3 regions of the Lacticaseibacillus thailandensis DSM 22698 genome follow, and region 2 is predicted to be linked to each of the others. Evidence: predicted binding sites of a transcription regulator. Region 2 holds the regulator's gene; each other region holds the start of a gene.
What was found. Region 2 encodes HrcA, which represses chaperone genes, less so after heat shock. Its sites were predicted from a motif close to TTAGCACTCNNNNNNNNNGAGTGCTAA; they were not measured.

Region 1 (7,936 bases), on a different contig from region 2:
CCCCCCGCGTCACACGAGTCACGTTACCAACCAGCACGATAACCGTGCTCCCACTGTATTCGTGGAGCTTGGCGTTGTCACGCTCCAGCCGCAATTGCTCCGCCACGTTTGTATAGTGGTGCTTGATCTTGTAAAACAAGAACAACAACGCCGGCATGATGATGAAAAATGGCCAAATATCTGGCAAACGGTAAACAAACAGAATGACCAGAATAGCAAAGGAAATCAACGCCCCCGAGAAGTTAGCCAGGGTTTTACCAAACAAGCCCTTTTCCGTGCCCCGGCGCTTGAGCCAGTGACGAATCATGCCACTTTGGCTCAACGTAAACGGAATGAACACGCCAACCGCGTACAAGGGAATCAGCCGCTCAGTGCTACCATGGAAAATCGCAATCAGGATGGCCGACCCCACCGCCAGGGTAATGATCCCGTTGGAAAAGCCGAGCCGGTCCCCACGGTCCATGTACATGTGCGGCATGTACTTGTCCTTGGCCAGGTTAAAGGCCAAGACGGGGAAGGCCGAAAAACCAGTGTTAGCGGCCACCGCCAAAATCAGGGCCGTTGCAAACTGAATCACGTAGTACATAATGCTACCGTTACCAAAGGTGTGGCCGGCCACCTGTGACAGCACCGTCACTTTGGCTTCCGGCACAATGCCGTACCAGTAGTTGAGAAACGTAATACCAGCAAAGAAGAACCCCAGAATCGTTGCCATGATGGCTAACGTTCCGGCCGCGTTTTTAGCCCGGGGTTTCTTGAAGAACGGTACCGCGTTACTGATGGCTTCCACCCCAGTTAAGGAACTAGAACCACTACTAAACGCCCGAAATATTAATGCCGCCGTAATACCTGGTACGACGGAACCCACCGCTGCGTGCGCGGCGTACGGAATCGAGCCGTTGACAATGCGGTACAAGCCCCAGAGAATCATGATGACAATGGACACCACGAATAAGTAGACCGGTACCATCAGGAAGGACGCCGACTCGCTCATCCCGCGCAGGTTCATTACCATTAATATGAAGATGATGACCAGTGAGATGGTGACTTCATGACCATACAAAGCCGGGATCGCTGACGTAATGGCTTCAGCCCCTGACGAGACCGAAACCGCCACCGTCAACATGTAGTCAATCAACAGTGACCCGCCGGCGAGCAGCCCCGCGTTACGGCCCAGGTTTTGGCTGGACACCACGTAGGCGCCACCCCCACCGGGATAAGCGTGAATAATTTGACGATACGACAGGGTCAAACTGAGTAATAGCACCAGGACGAACGCCGCAATTGGTAACGAATACCAAATCGCCGCCGCCGACAAAGTGGTCAGCACCAGCACAATTTGCTCGGTACCATACGCCACTGACGACAGCGCATCAGAACTCAGCATTGCCAGTGCTTTTAACTTACCCAGCTTCTGCCCGCCTTCTTCGGACGACTTCAGTGGTCGTCCGATGAAGAACCGTTTCAGTGAATGCATCGCTTTATGTACTCCTATTCAGAAATGCAGGGCACGGCAACGTATCTGGTCGCCTGCCCCCCAACTGTACCCGGCCTACCGGGCACGACATAAGCATTAATATACCACTAACAAACCGCATTGGCACCAAAATTTGGTGTCTCTATCCTTACAATACGCAAAAGAGGCGGCAAATGCCACCTCTTTGGTAAAAATTATTTGACTGCAACCGCCGCATCCAACGCCTGCCGGTCGGCGTCCAGCGATTGAACAAGTTCTTCAAAATTATCGGAAACGTGAATGTGGGACATGATGTCAGTGGCAAAGCCCTGATCCACAAATACCTGGAGTTGGGCCACTAACGGATCATAGAACTTATCCATGTTGAAGATCCCAATCGGTTTGATTTCCACCAGGCCGATGGTCATCCAGGAGATGGCCTGCGAAATTTCTTCCAGCGTGCCAAAGCCGCCAGGAAAGACTAAGAACGCGTCGGGCTCCTCAATCAACAGCTTTTTGCGCTCATCGATGGTGCTGGTCCGAATCGCGTGGGTGGTGTTACGGCGGGGCAGCTCGGAATCAAAGAGGCCATCGGGATAGATACCCGTGACGTCGCCGCCCGCTGCTAGGGTGGCACCACTAATGGTACCCATGATGCCAGATACGGATCCGCCGTATACCAACTCAATGTGGTGGCTGCCTAGATACCACCCCAATGCGTGGGCCACCTGTTCATAACTCTTTTTAACGCCGTAGCGCGAGCCGCAAAAGACTGATAACTTCACAACCATCATCTCCGTTCAATAAACTCATACCGTGAGCTTCAATTATAGCGGGTTTAGCCCCGCAATTCAATTTCGCACGATATGTCAACGTATACTTAGTGTGGGTGCAACACCAACACCCATTTCCGTAACCAATCTAGTGGTGGTGCAGGTTGCGATGACTACGGTCCCACCCCAGCTATTGGCAGGACACCCGAGCCGCAGACCGCGGCTACACAACAAAAGGGCGGCCACGCGGTGGCCGCCCTTCGTCAATCGTGTTGGAAATGGATTACATCATACCGCCCATGCCGGCACCGGCTGCACCGGCACCAGCTGCGGCGTTGTTATTAGCGTTCTTGTCCGGAATATCAGCCACAACGGCTTCAGTCGTTAACATCAATGCGGCAACGGAAGCGGCGTTCTGAAGTGCGGAACGGGTAACCTTAGTTGGGTCGATGATCCCGCTCTTAGCCAAGTCTTCCCAAGCACCAGTAGCAGCGTTGAAACCAACACCGACCTTCTGGCTCTTCAGGTGCTCAACAATGACGGAACCGTCAAGGCCAGCGTTCTCGGCAATCTGACGCACTGGTTCTTCCAGGGCCCGCTGCACAATGTTGATACCAGTCTGGACGTCGCCGCTTTCCTTCAAGGCAGCAACTGCCGGGATGGCGTTAGCCAAAGCAGTACCACCACCGGCCACGTAACCTTCCTCAACGGCGGCACGGGTCGCGTTCAAAGCGTCTTCGATCCGGTACTTACGTTCCTTCAATTCGGTTTCAGTAGCGGCACCAACATTGATGACAGCCACACCACCAGCTAACTTAGCCAGACGTTCCTGCAACTTCTCACGGTCAAAGTCGCTGGTCGTGTCCGCAATCTGAGACTTGATGGTAGCAACCCGCTCGTCGATGGCGTCCTTAGTACCAGCGCCTTCAACAATCGTCGTATCATCCTTAGTTACCGTCACCTTGCCAGCCTGACCTAACTGTTCCAGGGTCGTGTCCTTCAGTTCCATACCAATGTCAGAACTAATGACCTGGGCACCAGTCAGTACGGCAATATCCTGCAGCTGGGCCTTACGCCGGTCACCAAAACCAGGGGCCTTAACGGCAACCACGTTGAAGGTACCACGAATCTTGTTCAGTACCAGTGTTGGCAGTGCTTCGCCGTCAACATCATCGGCAATAATGAGGAGGGACTTACCTTGCTGAACGATTTGCTGCAGTAGTGGCAGGATGTCCTGGATGTTACTGATCTTCTTGTCAGTAATCAGGATGTACGGGTTGTCCAAGTCGGCTTCCATCTTGTCGTTGTCAGTAACCATGTACTGGGATAGGTAGCCACGGTCGAACTGCATCCCTTCAACAACGGACAGCTCGGTCTTGATCCCCTTACCTTCTTCGATGGTGATGACACCGTCGTGACCAACCTTTTCCATTGCGTCGGCGATCAACTTACCAACTTCTTCACTCGCGGAAGAAACGGCACCAACTTGCGCAACTTCGTCCTTGTTGGAAACCTTGTGGGAGTTTTTGTGCAGGGCATCAACAGCAGCGTCAGTGGCTTCTTCGATACCTTTGCGGATACCAACAGGGTTGGCACCAGCAGTGACGTTCTTCATGCCTTCACGGATGATGGCCTGTGCCAAAACCGTAGCAGTAGTCGTACCATCACCGGCGATGTCGTTAGTCTTGGAAGCAACTTCGGCCACCAACTTGGCACCCATGTTTTCGTAACGGTCTTCCAGGTCAATAGACTTGGCAATCGTGACACCGTCATTAGTAATTTCGGGTGCACCATATTCCTTATCCAAAACCACGTTACGACCCTTAGGCCCAATGGTGGTCTTAACGGTATTTGCTAACTTATCTACACCACGAAGCATTGCTGCCCGTGCATCTTCAGAGAATTTAATGTCTTTAGCCATGTTTGTTATTCACCTCAGTAATTAGTTGGTCACGAATTAATCTTCAACGATTGCCATGATATCTTTGTCGTGCAGAATCAGGTAATCCTCGCCATCAAACTTCACTTGGGAGCCGGCGTACTTGTCATACATGATCACGTCGCCTTCCTTAACGGACATTGGTAGCCGCTTACCTTCTGGTGTCGTCGCGCCGGCACCGACAGCAATTACCTTACCAGTCGTTGGCTTTTCCTTCGCGTTGTTAGCAAGAACAATCCCACCAACGGTTTGTTCCTTTTCTTCCTCGACCTGAACGACAACACGATCTCCTAATGGTTTCAGCAAGATAATCCCTCCAAGAATTTTTTGATTGATTTTTAGCACTCGTTTACACTAAGTGCTAACACAATTCTTACTATACCATGTTGTTAGCAAAATGCAACAGGGAGTGCTAACTTTTTCTGTAGTGTGGCCACAAAACCCCACCAGCAACCGTTTTGCTGGTGGGGCACTCATTGACAAATATTTAGTTAGTGCGCTCTTCGCGGTTCGCGACAAAGAAGATGAGCGACTGCAATTCGTTGGCCAGGTCGATGTACTTAACGTCCACCGTGTCGGGCACGTTGACGCGGGTAGCGGAAAAGTTCATCAGGCCCTCAACACCGGCCTCCACGAGCGCGTCCGTAATTTCCTGCGCAGCACTGACGGGGGTGGCCAAAATGGCGATTTTAATTTGTTGGTCCTTGATCTGTTGCTCCAGGTCCGTCATGGAATACACTGGCACCCCGTTCTGGATGGTACCAGTAATGGCCGGGTCGGTATCAAACGCCGCACTAATACGAATGTTGTTGGTCTGCTGAAAGTTGTACTTCAATAAGGCACGGCCGAGGTTACCGACCCCAATCAGGGCAACGTGCGTCAAGTGATCTTGATACAGAGCCTTCCGGAAGAACCGCAGTAAACTTTGCACGTTATAACCAAAGCCACGCGTCCCCAGCTGACCAAAGTACGCAAAGTCCCGGCGAATGGTGGTGGCATCAATATTGATTCGCTCCGCAAAGTCGCGTGACGATATCCGCTCAACGCCTTCATCCGCCAAGATATTCAGATAACGATAGTAAATCGGCAACCGTTTCGCGGTTGCGTGTGGAATCTTGCCTGTAGCCATGCCTTAACCCCCCATACGTAATTTCCTATGCTCATGTTAACTGCTTTAACAACTAAATACAAGCGTTTTCATGAACATTACCTGACTTTTGTTGGTTATTCATACTGCTGCTAGCCCACCCGTCACCACCATTAGCCCCGCGACCGCCTTTATCTATTCACAGTTGTACGAATCGCCAAACGAAAGTTTACAGCCACTTTGTTTAACTTATCACGTTAATCACCAGGCCAATACGAACCACTGCGCTCACTATCAGCGCAACGTTGGCCCAGCGCACCATGCCCACTGGTGGCACGGTGACCAGACAACAGCCCGCTAGATTATGCTATATTGGAAGTAACTATTTTTACGGAGACACTGGTGCCAGCACCCACGACACCACGCAAGGAGATAAACATGATTTTATTGCAGGCACAGGGAGTTGGCCGCAGTTTCGACGGCATCGACCTCTTTACAAACGTCAACCTTCAAATTCAGGACAACAGCCGCGTCGGCCTGGTTGGTCCTAACGGGATCGGCAAGACCACGCTACTCGAAATTATTGCCGGCATTGCCACACCGGACTACGGAGCGGTCACCACGCGCAAGAACCTCAGCATTGGTTACCTGGCCCAAAATTCCGGACTCGATTCCAGCAAGGAAATTTATGCCGAAATGCTGGATGGTTTCAAGGAACTGCGCGCCATGGAACAACAAATGCACGCGCTAGAAGCCAAGATTGCCGACCCGGCCACGGCCAAGGATGACGCGACCTACGCAGCCACCCTCAAGCAGTATGACCAACTCAGCAACGACTTCCGTGAGCAAAATGGTTACGGCTACGAAGCCGAAATTCGGAACGTTTTAGCGGGGTTCAACTTTGCCCCCGAACGCTACCACGACCAAATCAGCACCCTCTCCGGCGGTGAACGTAGCCGTCTAGCGTTGGCAAAAATGCTGCTGTCACGCCACGACCTAATCATCCTGGATGAACCTACCAACCATTTGGACATCGACACGCTGGGATGGTTGGAAGGATACCTGCGCGGCTATAAGGGCGCCATTTTGATTGTCAGCCATGACCAGTACTTCCTCGACCACACAATCAACGAAGTCTACGAGCTCAGTCCGCGGGGTGCCACGCACTACACCGGCAACTACTCCCAGTATCGGCAGCAGCGGGCCGCCAACCTGGACCAAGCGTGGAAGGCTTACAACAAACAGCAAGAAGAAATTGCTAAACTCCAGGAATTCGTCGACAAAAACATCGTGCGCGCCAGCTCCACTAAGCAGGCGCAAAGTCGGCGCAAGCAGCTCGAAAAAATGGACCGTTTGAAGCGGCCAAGTGGCGAGCAGTCCGCGCACTTCCACTTTACTGCTGCTAAAAGTAGCGGTAATGAGGTCCTCAAGGTGCGTAACGCCACCATTGGCTACGCACCCGATGAGCCCATGGCCGGCCCCATCGACTTTACCGTCAACAAGGGGGAGCGTATCGGCATTGTCGGGCCCAACGGGGTGGGCAAATCCACATTACTCAAGAGTATTCTGGGCCGCATCCCCTTCCTGCAGGGCGACGCCGTACTCGGTGCCAACGTGCAACCAGGTTACTACGATCAAGACCAAGCCTCGTTGAACCCGAAAAACACGGTCCTGGAAGAAGTGTGGCAGGAACACCCCACCACGCCAGAAAAAGATATTCGCTCGGCGCTCGCGGCGTTCTTGTTGGGCGCCGGCGACGTGGAGAAGACGGTTGCCTCACTATCAGGGGGGCAAAAAGCGCGCCTGTTGATGACTAAGCTCGCCATGGATCACGATAACTTCCTCATCTTGGACGAACCGACCAATCACTTGGATATCAACAGCAAAGAGGTCCTGGAACAAGCCCTGGAAGATTTTAACGGGACGGTACTCTTCGTCAGCCATGACCGCTACTTTATCAACAGCCTGGCGGACCGCCTAGTGGTACTCAGTCCGGCCGGCAGTGAAATCGTGTTAGGTAACTGGGATTACTACCAGGAAAAGCAACAGGAGGCCACCAACCCCGAGCAAGCCAACAACACAGGTGTCTTTGGTACCACGACCACGCAGAAGCAAACCACCAATAGCCAGGGGGCGGCGGACTACGCCGCAGCTAAAGCCGACCAGAAGGCGCAGCGCAAATTGCAGCGACGCGTCGATGCTGCCGAGAAAACGATTGAAGACCTGGAGGCCCAAAAACAAGCGATTCTCGACGAAATGGCCCTCCCGGAAAACGCTACGGCCGCGGTCAAACTGCAGGACATGCAAAAGGATGTCGATGCGATCGACGCCAAGTTAACCGACGCCGAGGCGGAATGGGAAGCAGCCGGCATTGCGCTGGAGGACAGTGAGCAATAAGGTGCTAATGACCAAGAGCCCCGCCGTAAAATGTTCCATTCACTTTCACTACATTAGCACCAAAAAGGCAGGTCGCCATGACCTGCCTTTTTGGTCGTGATTTATCTGGATCTCCGCTACAACTCACTGCAACAACCCATCCAGAAAGGTTAATACTCCCTGAGCGTTATTATCATCACTGATCGTAGCCGCGGCCACCCGCTGCACCGGTGCGGTTGCGTTCGCCATCGCGACGCCCAGGCCAACTTCAGCAATCATTTCGACGTCGTTGCCGCCGTCGCCAA
Region 2 (7,936 bases):
TACCATTTACGTACTCGTGGTTACACGTTGAATTTAAGTAAGGCGCGGCACCTACTCAACCAGGCCGGTTACCGGATGGGACGGCATGGTTACCGCACCGATCCCCAGGGACACCCGCTGACCATTCACTTGGCGGTGATGCAGGGTGATGCTACGACTGACGCCATGAATACAGACTTCATTCAGCAATGGAAGAAGGTGGGCCTACGCGTGAAGCTCACGACCGGGCGCCCAATCGAAATGAATGCCTTTTATAAGTTGGTGGCGGCCAACCCGAAGAATGTTGATGCGTTCATTGGTTCCTGGTCACTCAGCTCCGAGCCTTCGCCGATGAGTCTGTACGGGCCGGCAGCACCCTATAACTTTAGTCGGTTTGCCACGGCGCGGAATACGCAATTGTTGCAGCAAATCGACAGTGCGCGGGCATTTAATGAGCGTTACCGCATCGCGGCCTTGCACCGCTGGCAGCGGTACATGCTCAATCAGGCCGCAGTCGTCCCGCTGACGTACGGGGTGACGTTGGTACCCACAAGTACGCGGGTGCGCAACTTGGCGCTGACGCCAGATCATACGAACTTTGGTCAGTGGCAGCAAGTAGCCGTGACACGTGCCCGGCGGTAATTGTGGCTGCATACCAAACTGCAGTTACGCGGGTATCATAGCCAGCTCGGGACCGGTAAGTTATAATATGACCTAAGTATAAAAAAGGGGGCCCGGGGCATGATGCAACTAATACAAAAATTATACGGGCCCTTTTTTGCGGCGGGTGACTGGCACGCCGCCATTTTAACGGGTTCCGGCTTACTTACCATCCTGATGCTCGCCGTTATGGAGTGCCTTTTGTCTGTGGATAACGCGGTGGTCCTGGCCGCACAAACGCAGGGCTTACACAACCAAAGCTTGGAAAAGAAGGCCCTCATTTATGGTTTATGGGGTGCTTACCTGTTCCGGTTCATTGCAATTGGCATGGGGACGTACCTCATGCGTTTTTGGGGCATCAAGGCGTTGGGCGCGGCCTACTTGCTCTATATGTCGGTGCACTTTTTCTACCAGCAACATCATCCCAGCAGTGAAGCAACTGCAACCAAGCCGCGCAAACGCCGCTCATTTTGGGGCACGGTGCTAACCGTGGAGCTCATGGACATCGTCTTTTCGGTTGATTCAATTTTGACGGCGTTGGCCATCGATAGTAATCCGGTCATCGTGCTCCTGGGCGGGTGCATTGGTATTCTTGCAATGCGCTTTGTCGCCCAGTTGATGATTACGCTGATTGCGCGTATTCCGGAACTCCTGTACATGGCGTACGTGTTGATTGCGGTGATTGCGGTCAAGCTGTTTCTCAGTCTGCCCCAAATCAATATTGAGATCCCGAACGTGCTTTTCAGCATCTTTGTGCTGCTGGCCTTTGTAGTGACCATTTTGTGGCACCAGCGCACCCAGAAACGTAAACACATTCACTAGATAAGGAACAAATTAATGGACGGATTATTACCAATTAACAAACCACGGGGGCTGACTAGCGCTGACGTGGTCTACCAAGTGCGTAAGATTTTGCACATCAAAAAAATTGGCCATAGCGGCACACTGGATCCCAACGTGGACGGCGTACTGCCCCTGGCTATTGGTACGGCGACGAAGGCCATCACGCAGTTGCAAAGCGGTGGTAAGGTCTACACCGGTGCCGTCACGCTGGGGTTTGCCACCACCACTGAGGACCTGGACGGGGAGGTCGTCGAGCGGACGCCCTTAACCGCGCCCCTTGCCGATGCGGCCATTGACGCGGCCATGCAGACTTTTGTCGGCGACATCATCCAGGTGGCGCCGCTTTATTCCGCAGTGCGCGTCAACGGCCGGCGGTTGTATGAATACGCGCGGGCGGGGGAACCAGTCACACGGCCTGAACGCCACGCCCACGTCAGTGAATTTGTGCGCACCGGCCCGACGAGCTTCGACGCTACGGCGGGTACACAGTCGTTTACTTTTCGGGCGACCGTCAGCAAGGGTACCTACATTCGCACCCTGTCGGTGGACTTAGGTCGCAAGTTGGGCCTCGCTGCCGTCATGAGCCAGTTAACCCGGCAACAGAGTGGCGGGTTCACGCTAGCGGATTGTGTGACGCTTGACGAGTTACAGACCGCCGCGGCTGCAGGTACCGTTAACCAATTGATTGATGGCGTTGATTGGGCTTACGCTCAGTTGCCGGCCGTTGACCTCACGCCTGCTCAATGGGAAATCGTTGGTCACGGGCACTCGTTTTTAGCGGATGGTTTAACTGCCCCGCGCGTGCGCGTGTACTGGCAGGACGTTATGAAGGGCGTTTACCGGCTTGTCGATGGCGCCTACAAACCTGAGACGATGTATCTGGGTAATGTGGTGCCGCGGACAGCGGGCCGGCAACGCCCACGACAGAAATAGGGGAATTAGTTTGCAAAGAATTGATATTACTAAACCATTAACGGATGCCGAACGCCCAAGCGGACCCATCGTTTTGACGCTAGGCTTTTTTGATGGTGTTCACCGCGGGCACCAGACCGTGATCAAACGTGCCCGGGCCTTGGCGGACACGCGCCACGTGCCGTTAGCGTTGATGACGTTCGATGTGCACCCGTCCATCGTCTATGGTGGTGCCGACGCGTCTACGTTCAAGTACCTGTCCACGTTGGCGCGCAAAGAGGAGTTGGCGGACCAACTGGGCGTCGACATTTTTTACGTGGCGCACTTTACACCGTCGTTCGCCCGGTTAGCGCCCCAAGAATTTGTGGATCAGTACCTGGTCGGATTGAAGGCAGTGGTTGTGGTGGCCGGGTTTGACTATACATATGGTCCCCATGACGTTGCCAACATGGCACTATTGCCGCAATACGCTGCGGGCCGGTTTGAGGTGGTCACGGTGCCCGAGCAGACGTTGGCGGGTGCCAAGATCAGTTCCACCCGTATTCGCACGGCGTTGACCGCCGGTGACGTTGACTTGGCGGCAACCCTGCTGGGGTACGACTACCAGACTTCGGGCACCGTTGTTCATGGTGAAGCCCGTGGTCGCGAGTTGGGCTTCCCCACGCTCAACATCGAAACACCCGTGCACGAGTGGCTTCCCGGTGTTGGGGTATACGTTAACCGCGTTTACGTTCAGGGACGGTGGTATGACGGGATGGCGTCCGTAGGCTACAACGTTACCTTTGGTGCTGGCCGGGCCCTGACGGTGGAGATCAACCTCTTTGATTTTGACGCCCAGGTATACGGTGAGACCGTCAAAGTGGCCTGGTGTCACCGGTTGCGTGGTGAGGTGAAGTTTGTCGACGCTGACGGGCTGATCAAGCAATTGCAACAAGATGAGGTGCATAGCCGTGCGTTCTTGGCGGATCACCCATGGTAATTAACGCGCAGCAGGACGCGCGGACGGGGCATAAGTCCGACTTAGGGCTGAATTTTCGGCATTTTAGCAACCGCACGTTGACATTGCTAATCACTGGTTGTATATTATTGGTGTTAGCACTTAGAAAGTATGAGTGCTAATTCCGGAGGTGAGGACATGTTAACAGAACGGGAGCTGATGGTGCTCAAAGATATCATCAAGCTGTACACGGAGACGGGCCAGCCCGTGGGGAGTAAAACCCTCATGACGTCGTTACCCATCCATGTGAGTTCAGCAACCATCCGTAACGACATGGCCGCGCTGGAGGACGCTGGGTTGATCCGTAAGACCCATAGTAGTTCTGGTCGGGTACCAAGTTCGGCTGGTTATCGGTATTACCTTGATAACATGCTGACCCCGGCCCGGGTGCCAGAACGGGAGATGCAGACGATCCGTCAGTCCTTCGGGAACGACTTTGGCCGTATCGACGAGATTATTGAGCAGTCGGCGCGGATCCTGTCCAACTTAACCAGCTACACTGCCATTACCCTGGGACCCGAGGTGGCTAACCTGACCCTTGAAGGCTTCAGGCTAGTGCCGCTCGGCAACCATCAGGTCATGGCCATCATTGTGGCTAGTGATGGGAGCGTGCAGAACCAGGTATTCACGTTGCCGCGGGAGTTGGCATCCGAGCAGGTGGAGAAGGCCATCCGCATTATCAACGACCAGCTAGTAGGCGAAAGCCTGACCACCGTGGCGCAAAAGTTGCGGACCGATGTTCCCGCTATGTTGATGCAGCAACTGCAGACGCCGCAGGGCTTCCTGGATGCTTTTGGCGATGTCCTGCGGAAGGCAGTCAGCGAGCGGTTTTACGTTGGCGGCCGGTTGAACCTGATGGACTACTTTGGCTCCGACAATTTGAACGAGCTCAAGCAGATCTACCGGTTAATTGACCGACAGGACGAGCTCAACGAGTTACTGGACACCCACACCGATGACGATGCGGCCCAGCGACCAATCTCGGTCCGGCTGGGTTCGGAGTTATCCGACCAATCCCTGCGTAATCTCAGCTTGATTACGGCGCGGTACTCGGTGAACGATCACGGTCAGGGGATGATTGCCATCCTGGGGCCAAAGTCGATGCCGTACTCGAAGATGATCGGTTTACTGGAAGCGTTCAGAACGGAATTAGCCTCACGCTTAACTAACTACTATGACCACCATTGAGGTGGGTCTGGAAAGGAGCACCACAATGTCCAAAAAGGAAGGGCAACAGCCCGAATCAGGTGCTGACGTCGCCAAAGAAAATTTGGAGCGGTCGGCAGAAGACTTGGAGCACTTGATTGCTGCTGACAGTCCCGACGCCGAGGCCACGAAGCAATTACAGGCCGAGCGGGACGAGCTCGAGGATAATTACCTGCGAGCAGCAGCAGAAATCAAGAACATGAACGCCCGGTTCAAGAAGGAGCGTGAACAACTGGCCCGTTACGACGGTCAGAAGGTCATTACGGCGATTTTGCCGTCGCTGGATAACCTGGAACGGGCCCTGGCAACTGAGGTGACCGATCCGGCCGCCGAACAGTTGAAGCAGGGGGTTTCGATGGTGGCTAGTCACCTTCAGCAAGCCCTCAAGGAAGCCGGGGTCACCGAAATCCAGGCGGAAGGGTCAAAGTTTGACCCTAACGTGCATCAAGCTGTGCAGACCATTACGGCGGATGACCAGCATCCGGCCGACACGGTGGCGCAGGTTCTGCAAAAGGGTTACCAGTTGCATGACCGGGTTTTGCGTCCAGCCATGGTAGTTGTTGCTAAATAAAATAGTTAATTAAATTTAAGGAGTAAATCAATATGGCAAAGATTATTGGTATTGACTTAGGTACTACTAACAGTGCCGTCGCCGTCCTTGAAGGTGGCGAACCCAAGATTATCACCAACCCAGAAGGTAACCGGACGACCCCGTCCGTGGTTGCGTTTAAGGATGGCGAGATCCAGGTTGGTGAAGTGGCTAAGCGTCAGGCAATCACTAACCCCGACACCATTATTTCAATTAAGCGGCACATGGGTGAAGCAGGTTACAAGGTCAAGGTCGGCGATAAGGAATACACGCCGCAAGAAATCTCGGCCATGATTTTACAGTACATCAAGAAGTTTGCTGAGGACTACCTCGGTGAAGACGTGACACAAGCGGTCATCACCGTACCGGCCTACTTCAACGACAGCCAGCGTCAGGCCACTAAGGATGCCGGCAAGATTGCGGGTTTGGACGTTAAGCGGATCGTTAACGAACCAACTGCTTCCGCTTTGGCATACGGCCTGGACAAGTCTGACGACGACGAGAAGGTTTTGGTTTACGACCTTGGTGGTGGGACGTTTGATGTTTCCATCCTGCAGTTAGGTGACGGTGTCTTCGAAGTATTGTCCACGAACGGTGATACCCACCTCGGTGGTGATGACTTTGATAACAAGATCATCGACTGGTTGGTTGAAGGCTTCAAGGCTGACAACGGCGTGGACTTGTCCAAGGACAAGATGGCAATGCAGCGGTTGAAGGATGCAGCCGAAAAGGCCAAGAAGGATCTGTCTGGTGTTTCTCAGACCCAGATTTCCCTGCCATTCATTTCAGCTGGTGCTAACGGTCCACTGCACTTGGAGAAGACGTTGACCCGGGCTCAGTTCGACGAAATGACGGCTGACCTGGTTGAAAAGACGCGGATTCCAGTGCAGAACGCCTTGAAGGATGCCGGCTTGTCCAACGGTGACATCGATAAGGTTATCCTGAACGGTGGTTCGACCCGGATCCCGGCCGTTCAGGAAGCCGTTAAGAACTGGACGGGTAAGGAACCTGACCACTCCATCAACCCAGATGAAGCCGTGGCCTTAGGTGCCGCTATCCAGGGTGGTGTCATTTCCGGTGACGTGAAGGACGTTGTGCTGTTGGACGTTACGCCACTGTCCTTGGGGATTGAAACCATGGGTGGTGTCTTCACCAAGTTGATCGACCGTAACACCACGATTCCAACCAGCAAGTCGCAAGTCTTCAGTACGGCGGCGGACAACCAGTCAGCCGTTGATATCCACGTGCTCCAGGGTGAACGCCCAATGGCCGCGGACAACAAGACTTTGGGGCGGTTCCAGCTGTCGGACATTCCGGCGGCACCACGTGGTGTGCCACAAATCGAAGTTAAGTTCGACATTGATAAGAACGGGATCGTGCAGGTATCCGCCAAGGATATGGGCACTGGCAAGTCCCAGAACATCACCATCAAGAGTTCGTCAGGTCTGTCTGATGAAGAAATCGACCGCATGGTGAAGGAAGCTGAAGCCAACGCGGACGCCGACAAGAAGCGTAAGGAAGAGGTTGACCTGAAGAACGAAGTCGACCAACTCCTGTTCCAGACCGACAAGACCCTGAAGGACGTTAAGGGCAAGGTTGACGATGCCGACATCAAGAAGGCTGAGGATGCTCGCGATGAGCTGAAGAAGGCCCAGGAGAAGAACGACATTGACGCCATGAAGGAAAAGAAGGACGCGCTGAACAAGATCGTCCAGGACATGACGGTCAAGTTGTACCAGCAGGCCCAGGCCGCGCAGTCCGGCGCAGCTGGTGCTGGTAGCGCCGCTGGCAGCGATGCCGGTAGCAGCGCCAACAGTGCTGATGGCAAGGATGACGATACCATTAACGGCGAATATACCGATACTGATGACGGCGACAAGAAGTAATTAACGTGGCAAAACGGGCCAAGGCCGCTCATGGCGGGCCTTGGTCTTTTGCTATGGTTGTACCTGTGTTAAATTAGATGGGTATGTATTACTAGAATTTGGAAACCCGATTTTGGGGAGGCAAAGATGGCTGATAAAGATTACTACGAGATTTTAGGTGTTAGCCGGGACGCCAGTGAAGATGAAATTCGTAAGGCGTACCGGAAGATGTCTAAGAAGTACCACCCAGATATCAACCACGAACCGGGCGCTGAAGAAAAGTTTAAGCAGATCAACGAAGCTTACTCCGTCTTGTCTGACAAGCAGAAGAAGGCCGCGTACGACCAGTATGGTAGCGCCGACGGTCCCCAGGGCTTTGGCGGTGGTGCTGGCGGTCAGACCTACAGTGGGTTTGATGGCGGCGGCTTTGGTGGTTTTGATGACATTTTCAGTTCGTTCTTCGGTGGTGGCGCCCAGGGTGCGGCCACTCAGGCGCGTCAACGTCGCGGGGCTGACCTGCAGTACCGGATGGACTTGAAGTTTGAAGAGGCTGTCTTTGGTAAGTCAGAAAACATTAGTTACAACCGTCAGGGGCGGTGCCACGTCTGCAACGGTACTGGGGCTAAGAACGGTGCCCAGCCGCAAACGTGTAGCAAGTGTCACGGTGCAGGCTTTATCACGGTCACTCGGCAAACGATGCTGGGGACCATGCAGTCCCGTGAGACCTGTGATGTCTGTGGCGGTACTGGTAAGGAAATCAAGGACAAGTGCACGAATTGCCGCGGCACTGGTGTGGAGCAGGAGCGTCACAGTATTGACGTGAAGGTACCAGCTGGGGTCGATGATGGTCAGCAAATGCGTCTGGATGGCGCTGGTGATGCCGGC
Region 3 (7,936 bases), 280 kb from region 2:
CCTGCACGGCCGGCAGTTTGGAGCCCTCGCACGTACTGACCGCCATGTTTGGCGCCGATTCCCCACGCATTGCGGAATCGATTCGCATTTCTTTTGGTACGGTCACTACCAGTGAGGATATTGCTGCGTTTAGTGCCGCGCTCATCAAGGCTGTGAACCGGCTACGGGCGCGCGCGGCCACCAAGTAAGCGGGCAGTTGCGGAGCAGTGGGAACGCTTGCACCATAACGGATGTGGTAAAATAAGGGTAACAATAACGAATGGAGTGGTGGATATGGCTTTGGCAACGACGGCACAGGTAGTAGGGGATAAGCGGAAGTTCCGGCTGAGTCCGAACGTGAAGCGCTACACCCTGATGGATACTGGTTTCAAGAAGACCAACAAGGGCGGCTTTGAACTGGAGCGGTCGTTGGACCTCAACAGCCCGTTCACCAGTAATACCAAGCTCAAAGTGTTGGTCAATGCTGACCTGGATCAATTATCGATGTCGGTGACCACGGCCAACGGGTTGCGGGCGGTCGACATCTTTAAGTCGGATAAAACGGCAGGAAATGTCGAGCAGTTTAACTACGTGATCAATGACTTGGTGCAGCGGCAGGTACTGGAGCCAGTCACTGACTAATTCATGGTATAGCAAAGGGCCACATGAATAGTGCGGCCCTTTTTGTATAATAATGTGCACTGGTCAGATTAGAATGCCAGACCCACGAGGTAGTGCAACGTGATGGTAATCAAGCCAATGATAATATTACGAATAATGGCACGTCGGGCAAAACCATGCCCAAGTTGTGCTGACAGGTAGCCAGTGATAGCTACCGCAACTACGGTAGCGGCAATGGTAGCTGGCCACTGCCATTGTCCTCGGACCGTGGTCAACGCTAATAAAGGCAAGATTCCCCCCAAAGTGGCAGAAATCATGGAAGCAAAAGCAGCGGCCCAGGGGTTCATGAGCCTCGTTGCATCGAGGTGGTACTTTGCCGTGACAATAGTTGGTAACGGGTCACTAGCCATCAATTCATCAGCAATGGCCGCTGCCGTGGTGGCGGTGACCCCACGGGAAGTATAACTAGTAATGATGACTTGCCGGGCCGTGTTGGGATCCTGCTCGAGCGCAATGGACTCCCTGTCTACGGCTGCGGCCTCGGTGTCCCGCTGAGCGCTCACGCTGGCATATTCACCACCCGCCATGGAAAAGGCTACAGCAATCAGATCGGCAACTGCCGCGATAAAGAGGGCAAAGGCGTTGTTGGTAGCCGCACCCACCGAAAAAAGCACTCCCACAACGGTTAGGATACCGTCATTGGCTCCTAACACACCTGCGCGGAGGGTGTTGGCCCTGGTGGCAAGAGAGGCATCTTTGTTAACTTGAATTGCTTTCATTATCGGCATCCCCTTAACGCGCAAATATGTGGCCCACTAACGTCGTGATGACCATCGTAACTAGACCTGCCACCACGTTGCGGACGGTGGCTCTCAGGATGTTTGCGTTACCTAGCCTAGCAGCAGTAGCTCCGGTAATCATAAGCGCCGCGACAACGGCGCCAACCGTTGCGGGGATGCGCCAGGTACTGTTGACCAAAGAAATCGTCAGTAGGGGTAGAAGTGATCCCAGTGGAAATGAAATGAACGAAGCCACAGCGGCTCCCATGGCGCTGGTTTGCTCGTGGGGGTCAATGTCATATCGCTCCCGGACCGCCGTGACCACGGGCGCACTCGTAAACATTTCACGGGCGGCCTGAGCTGCCAATTGGCGGCTCAGGCCGCTGGCGGCATACTTATGGGTCACAAAGTCGATTTCTGCCTGTGGGTCAAGTTTAAGCCGGAGTTTCTCGTCCGCCGTTGCCCGTTCTTCAGCGTCGCGCTGAGCGTGCACGCTGACGTACTCACCCATGGCCATCGAAATAGTGCCCGCCAGCATGCCGGCAAACCCGGCCAGGAGAATGTCATGTGTGTCGACGTTGGCGGCCGAGACACCGAGCACAATGGCGGCGACGGATAGAATGCCATCGTTGGCACCCATCACGCCAGCACGAATGAGGTTGATTTGTGCATTCAGACTCAGATTACGTACCCGAATGGTATTTTGTTTCATAATAATCAAATCCCTTCTTGCGGTTATTTCAGAGTGCGGGCACAGGTAAGTTGTTCGCATTCTAATAGTAATGGCTGCAATACGAGATACATACGTGGGTCATAATCCCCAGTTTGGTGACGATGGGTGCATCGCCACCAAGCTACTAATGATGACTCGAAAATATCGTCGTACCGCAGTTACGGCCAGCTATGTACCTAAGTGGTGGTCACTTTCTTTCCGTTATTTGATTGTTAGCGTTAATAACTGTAGGTACACCTAAAAATATGCCACTAACGGCGCAATTTGGCAACTAACGTTAGGTGTCGGGCAAAAAAAACGGTCGCGTCGATAACCAACGTGACCGTTACTATATCAATGCAAAGCTTACACCTGATTATGGTGCACAAAATACACTTTGCATTACGCTTTTTTCATGTCCTGTTAGCTAGCCACCTTAGTTCGCAAGGTGGCGGTAGCAACATGGGGTGCCCGAATCAACTCGACATCTTCTGGTTGACGGTGCGTCAGCTGGCTGAGGACATACTCAATTTCGGCGTTCTGGATGTTGCGCCGTTCGTTGCGAAGCACCACTTCTTGGTGGTGGGGAGACTCAGTGAAAATCACCGTTGTCTGGCCCAGAGAGTAAACCTGAACGAGCTGAGCGTTGGTGTGCGCCAGTTGTTGTTGCACGAGGTTCGGGAAACTATTGGTAATGTCGACAAGCCGCATGACAATCAACCCTTTCTTTGTCTGGTTACCCTTATTATACAATGATTGGGAGCCGGATGAAAGCGGGTGCAGAAAACGGCCCAAGGTGTTAAAGTTTGGCCGTCCATCCCGGTTATTGTGCGTGCGGTGATTGGTCCCCACATGTGAGCGGTCACAGAACGACTACCGCAAGATGTCAACCTTCAGGTCGTTTCCGATGCCAAACAGCCAACCCATCAACGCAAAAACCACCCTGACGTTGGGGTCAGGGTGGTACGTACAAACAGTATTCAGTTCAACCTTACTTTTTCTGCGCGGCATCAGCTGTGGCCGGGGCGGCAGCAATGGTGATCTCACCATCGCTGATCCGGGCCTCAAGCTGTTGACTGGTGGGGTGATCCAAGAAGTAATCGGCAACGCGGTCCTCAATCTGCTCCTGAATGACCCGCCGAAGCGGCCGTGCACCCATGGCCGGATTGAAGCCCAGCTCAACCAACTTCTCCTTAACCGGCGTGGTGACGTGGATGTTCAGCCCCTGCGTAGCCACGTTGGCGTTGGTATCGGCGATCATCAAGTCGACAATCTTCAGGAGGTCATCTTTCGACAGGGACTTGAACTCAACGATATCGTCAAAGCGGTTGAGGAATTCAGGCTTGAAGTAGTTGCCCAACTGGTTCATTACACTGTGTTCCTTACCAGCAGCTGCGGCCGCAAAGCCAACATTTGCCTCGGCATCCGTGGCGCCGGCATTACTAGTCATGATGATAATCGTGTCCTTGAAGGAAACGGTCCGGCCCTGACTATCAGTCAGGCGGCCATCATCCAGGATCTGCAGGAACATGTTCATGACGTCCGGGTGGGCCTTCTCGATTTCGTCTAGCAAAATCAAGCTGTACGGATGACGACGCACCTTTTCCGTCAACTGACCAGCCTCTTCATAGCCAACATACCCAGGAGGGGACCCGATCAGCTTTGACACACTGTGCTTCTCCATGTATTCCGACATGTCAAAGCGGACCATTGCGTCCTCGCTACCGAACAACTCGTTTGCAAGCTGCTTAGCCAGTTCAGTCTTCCCGACACCGGTAGGACCAACAAAGAGGAAGCTACCAATTGGCCGACCCGTCTTATTAAAGCCGATCCGGTTACGCCGAATAGCCCGCGCAACTTTGTCCACGGCCTGATTCTGACCAATAATTTTGGCCTCCAGGTGTGGTGCCAAGTCCTTTAACTGTTCTTGCTCTTGCTGCTTGAGTTCACCGACGGGGATGTTCGTCTTTTCTTCGACAATTTGTTCCATATCCTTCTCGGTGATCTGCGGCACATCTTCGTCAGCACTAGACTGCTGGTCGGACTTCATTTTGTTCAACTTGTTGACCTGGTCGCGGTAGAAGGCCGCTTTTTCATAATCTTCGGCCTTCAGGGCGTCCTGCTTTTGGGATTCAGCATCGCTAATCTTCTTATCAATAGCGGCAGGGTCGATTGGTGTGATGGTCAGGTTCTTACGGCTACCTGATTCATCCAGCAGATCGATGGCCTTGTCGGGCAGGAACCGGTCCTGAATGTAACGGGCTGACAACTGTGCAGCGGCCTCAATGGCCTTGTCCGTGTACTTGACGTGGTGGTAGCTCTCGTACCGTCCTTGAATGCCCTTCAAAATGGCAATCGTTTCGTCAACGGACGGTTCGTCGACCGTGACCGGCTGTAGCCGACGGGCAAGGGCAGAGTCTTTTTCGATGGTCCGGTACTCACTGTTCGTGGTAGCACCAACTAGTTGGATCTCACCACGGGCCAAAGCCGGCTTCAAGACGTTACCCGCGTCCATACCGCCTTCAGCGTTGCCGGCACCTACAATCTCGTGAATTTCGTCAATAAACAGGATAATTTGTGGATTCTGCTTCATTTCGGTGAGCAGCTGTTGCATCCGCTGTTCGAATTGGCCACGCATGCTTGTACCCTGAACCAGGGATACGACGTCAAGCTGAATCACCTGACGGTCTTGCAGTTTCTGGGGTACATCACCATTAGCAATCTTCAACGCCAGACCTTCAACCACGGCAGTTTTGCCGACCCCAGCTTCACCAATGAGTACGGGGTTGTTCTTGGTTCGACGGTTAAGAATTTCAATCACCCGGGCGATTTCCTTGTCCCGACCAATCACGGGATCAATTTCACCGTTCTTGGCCTGGGCAGTGAGGTTCACGCCGTATTGACCAAGGAGTGAGTTGCCGTTGTTCTGACCGCCACGGGGATTCCGTGGACCTTGTCCGCCAGCCTGATTCTGCGGACCTTGACTGTCGGAAGCACGCTGCTGATTTTCGTTCATAGCACGAAAGATACTTTCGAGGCTGTTAAAACCGAACGGATCACCAGTGGAGTTGGTAGCTTCTGCTTGTGCCTTTAATTCTTGGTAGCAGTTCTGGCAGAGGTTGATCTCACGCTTGGTGCCGTTCACGTTGGTATAAAGGTGAATTGTAGCAGGGTTCTGCTGACAGTTTTCACACAACATGCACAACACGTCCTTTCTTCGGGTTCTTGATCAACGTCAGGTACGTTTGACCTTTATTGACCTTGATGCTAGTGTACAACCAATACTTACTGAATGCAAGCACTCTCGAGGTGAGAGTGCTAAAAAGTGTTGCTCACCACTTTTTTCTGACCAACTATTCCTATTATATAACGCGAGTCCGGCGTGACAACGATGAGTGCAAACTTTTACTGGTGGGAGCCACGGCGCACGATTTAGGGGTGAAGCACAGCGCCTGGAACCCGAGTGAACATTGTCCCTGAGGTAGGGCGCTAGGGTGGATTCAGCGAAAAACTTATAATTTGGTGCTGGTTAATTGTGGTGTAACCGATTTCGTGATAAAATTGGAAGTACCTGTTGAAAGGAGTATCCATGTAATGGCAGATGATTATGTAGCACTGATGGATCAATTACGGGACGGGAGCCTCGCGGAACTACGAATCAAGCCCGAGCAATTCATGGCATTTCGTACCGCTTGGAACAATTACCCGCAACGTAAACAAATTGTTGGTTCAGCTGAACGTGGTGGCGACATTGTCTACCATGCCGAAAGCGACAAGTAGTAACCGCATCCATTAAAAGTGTTGTGCAGCGTCCGCAAAAATGGTAACCTTTACAGGAATTAACTTTTACTAGCAAAAGGAGAGATTTTTCATGGAAACACGTGATTATAACATTATTGCTGACAGCGGGATTCATGCACGTCCTGCTACCCTGTTGGTTCAGTCCGCAAGTAAGTTCCAGTCGGACGTTAACTTGGCCTACAACGGTAAGTCCGTTAACTTGAAGTCCATCATGGGTGTCATGAGTTTGGGTGTCGGCAAGGGTGCTGACGTTACCATTACCGCAGAAGGTGCCGACGAAGCCGACGCTATTGCTGCGATCGACGAAACCATGAAGAAGGAAGGCCTCGCTTAACATGACCAAAGAACTCAAGGGTATTGCAGCTTCCGACGGTATTGCCGTTGCGAAGGCCTACCTGCTCGTAGAACCTGATCTTTCCTTCGATCAGAAAACCATTACGGACACAGATGCCGAAGTTGCGCGGCTTAAGGACGCCACTAAGGCTTCTCACGACGATTTACAGCTGATTCGTGATAAGGCAAAGGAATCGCTCGGTGAGGAAGAGGCTCAGGTTTTCGATGCTCACATGATGATTCTGGACGACCCTGAGTTCACCGGTGCCATCGAAAGCAAGATTACTGATGAAAAGGTCAACGCTGAACAGGCGTTGGATGACGTCTCCAAGATGTTCATTGCTACCTTTGAAGGCATGACTGACAACCCATACATGCAGGAACGTGCTGCCGACGTGAAGGATGTTTCCAAGCGTCTGATGAGCCACCTGTTGGGTGTTGAGTTGCCTAACCCAGCCTTGATCGACGAAGAAGTTGTTATTGTGGCGCACGACTTGACGCCTAGTGACACCGCTCAGTTGAACAAGAAGTTCGTTAAGGGCTTTGTGACTGATATTGGTGGGCGTACCGCTCACTCGGCTATCATGGCGCGGTCGCTGGAAATTCCGGCCGTTGTGGGGACGGATTCCGTGACTAAGAGCGTCAAGGCTGGCGAGACCATCGCGGTTGATGGGTTAAACGGTGACGTCGTGGTTGATCCATCCGCAGAACAGCAGGCCGACTTTGAGAAGCAGGCTAAGCAGTATGCTGCCGACCGTGCAGAATGGGCTAAGCTCAAGACGGCCAAGACCGTTACGGCTGATGGTAAGCACTTCGAATTGGCCGCCAACATTGGTACCCCCAAGGACCTTGAAGGTGTACACGCCAACGGTGCCGAAGCGGTCGGCCTGTACCGGACTGAGTTCCTGTACATGGATTCTTCCGAATTGCCAAGCGAAGACGACCAGTTTGAAGCTTACAAGGAAGTGCTCGAATCCATGAGCCCGAAGCCAGTCGTTGTTCGGACGATGGACATTGGTGGTGACAAGCACTTGCCATACATGCCACTGCCAGAAGAAATGAACCCATTCTTGGGTTACCGTGCGATTCGGATTAGCTTGGACCGTCAGGAAATCTTCCGGACACAGTTGCGGGCATTGCTGCGGGCTTCTGCCTTCGGTAAGCTACGCATCATGTTCCCAATGATTGCGACGATTCAGGAGTTCGAGGCCGCCAAGAAGATCTTCTTGGAAGAAAAGGCTAACCTGGAAAAGGCGGGCACGAAGATTGCTGATGATATCCAGTTGGGTATCATGATAGAAATCCCTGCTGCTGCCGTTCTGGCGGATCAGTTCGCTAAGCACGTGGACTTCTTCTCTATTGGTACGAACGACTTGATTCAGTACTCAATGGCTGCCGACCGTGGTAACGAACACGTTTCCTACCTGTACCAGCCATACAACCCATCCATTCTGCGCTTGGTTAAGCACGTTATTGACTCTGCGCACAAAGAAGGCAAGTGGACTGGCATGTGTGGTGAAGCTGCAGGGGATCCAGTGATGGTGCCATTGCTGCTCGGCATGGGTCTGGACGAGTACTCAATGAGTGCTACTAGCATTCTGAAGGTACGTAGCCTGATGAAGCGGCTCTCAACCGAAGACATGAAGAAGTTGGCTGAGACTGCTATGAACGAAAATATTACCAATGATCAGAACAAGGAATTGGTTGAGAA

Region 1: the regulator HrcA is predicted to act here: its motif matches at 4,507-4,533, upstream of groES (co-chaperone GroES).
Region 3: the regulator HrcA is predicted to act here: its motif matches at 5,387-5,413, upstream of FD19_RS01125 (ATP-dependent Clp protease ATP-binding subunit).

Annotation. Positions count from the first base shown of each region.
Region 1 is NZ_AYZK01000005.1:67,210-75,145, reverse strand. Features, by position in the region: gene FD19_RS07660 (APC family permease) at 1-1,477, opposite strand, end outside; gene FD19_RS07655 (LOG family protein) at 1,672-2,241, opposite strand; gene groL (chaperonin GroEL) at 2,513-4,150, opposite strand; gene groES (co-chaperone GroES) at 4,187-4,474, opposite strand; gene FD19_RS07640 (redox-sensing transcriptional repressor Rex) at 4,656-5,297, opposite strand; gene FD19_RS07635 (ABC-F family ATP-binding cassette domain-containing protein) at 5,694-7,652, shown strand; gene FD19_RS07630 (Cof-type HAD-IIB family hydrolase) at 7,776-7,936, opposite strand, start outside.
Region 2 is NZ_AYZK01000001.1:520,737-528,672, reverse strand. Features, by position in the region: gene FD19_RS02355 (oligopeptide ABC transporter substrate-binding protein) at 1-621, shown strand, start outside; gene FD19_RS02350 (TerC family protein) at 724-1,461, shown strand; gene truB (tRNA pseudouridine(55) synthase TruB) at 1,477-2,415, shown strand; gene ribF (riboflavin biosynthesis protein RibF) at 2,426-3,373, shown strand; gene hrcA (heat-inducible transcriptional repressor HrcA) at 3,530-4,579, shown strand; gene grpE (nucleotide exchange factor GrpE) at 4,605-5,168, shown strand; gene dnaK (molecular chaperone DnaK) at 5,201-7,072, shown strand; gene dnaJ (molecular chaperone DnaJ) at 7,199-7,936, shown strand, end outside.
Region 3 is NZ_AYZK01000001.1:240,542-248,477, forward strand. Features, by position in the region: gene FD19_RS01100 (cysteine desulfurase family protein) at 1-188, shown strand, start outside; gene FD19_RS01105 (DUF1831 domain-containing protein) at 274-621, shown strand; gene FD19_RS01110 (VIT1/CCC1 transporter family protein) at 690-1,379, opposite strand; gene FD19_RS01115 (VIT1/CCC1 transporter family protein) at 1,393-2,091, opposite strand; gene FD19_RS01120 (DUF1827 family protein) at 2,515-2,802, opposite strand; gene FD19_RS01125 (ATP-dependent Clp protease ATP-binding subunit) at 3,083-5,290, opposite strand; gene FD19_RS01130 (hypothetical protein) at 5,686-5,871, shown strand; gene FD19_RS01135 (phosphocarrier protein HPr) at 5,963-6,226, shown strand; gene ptsP (phosphoenolpyruvate--protein phosphotransferase) at 6,228-7,936, shown strand, end outside.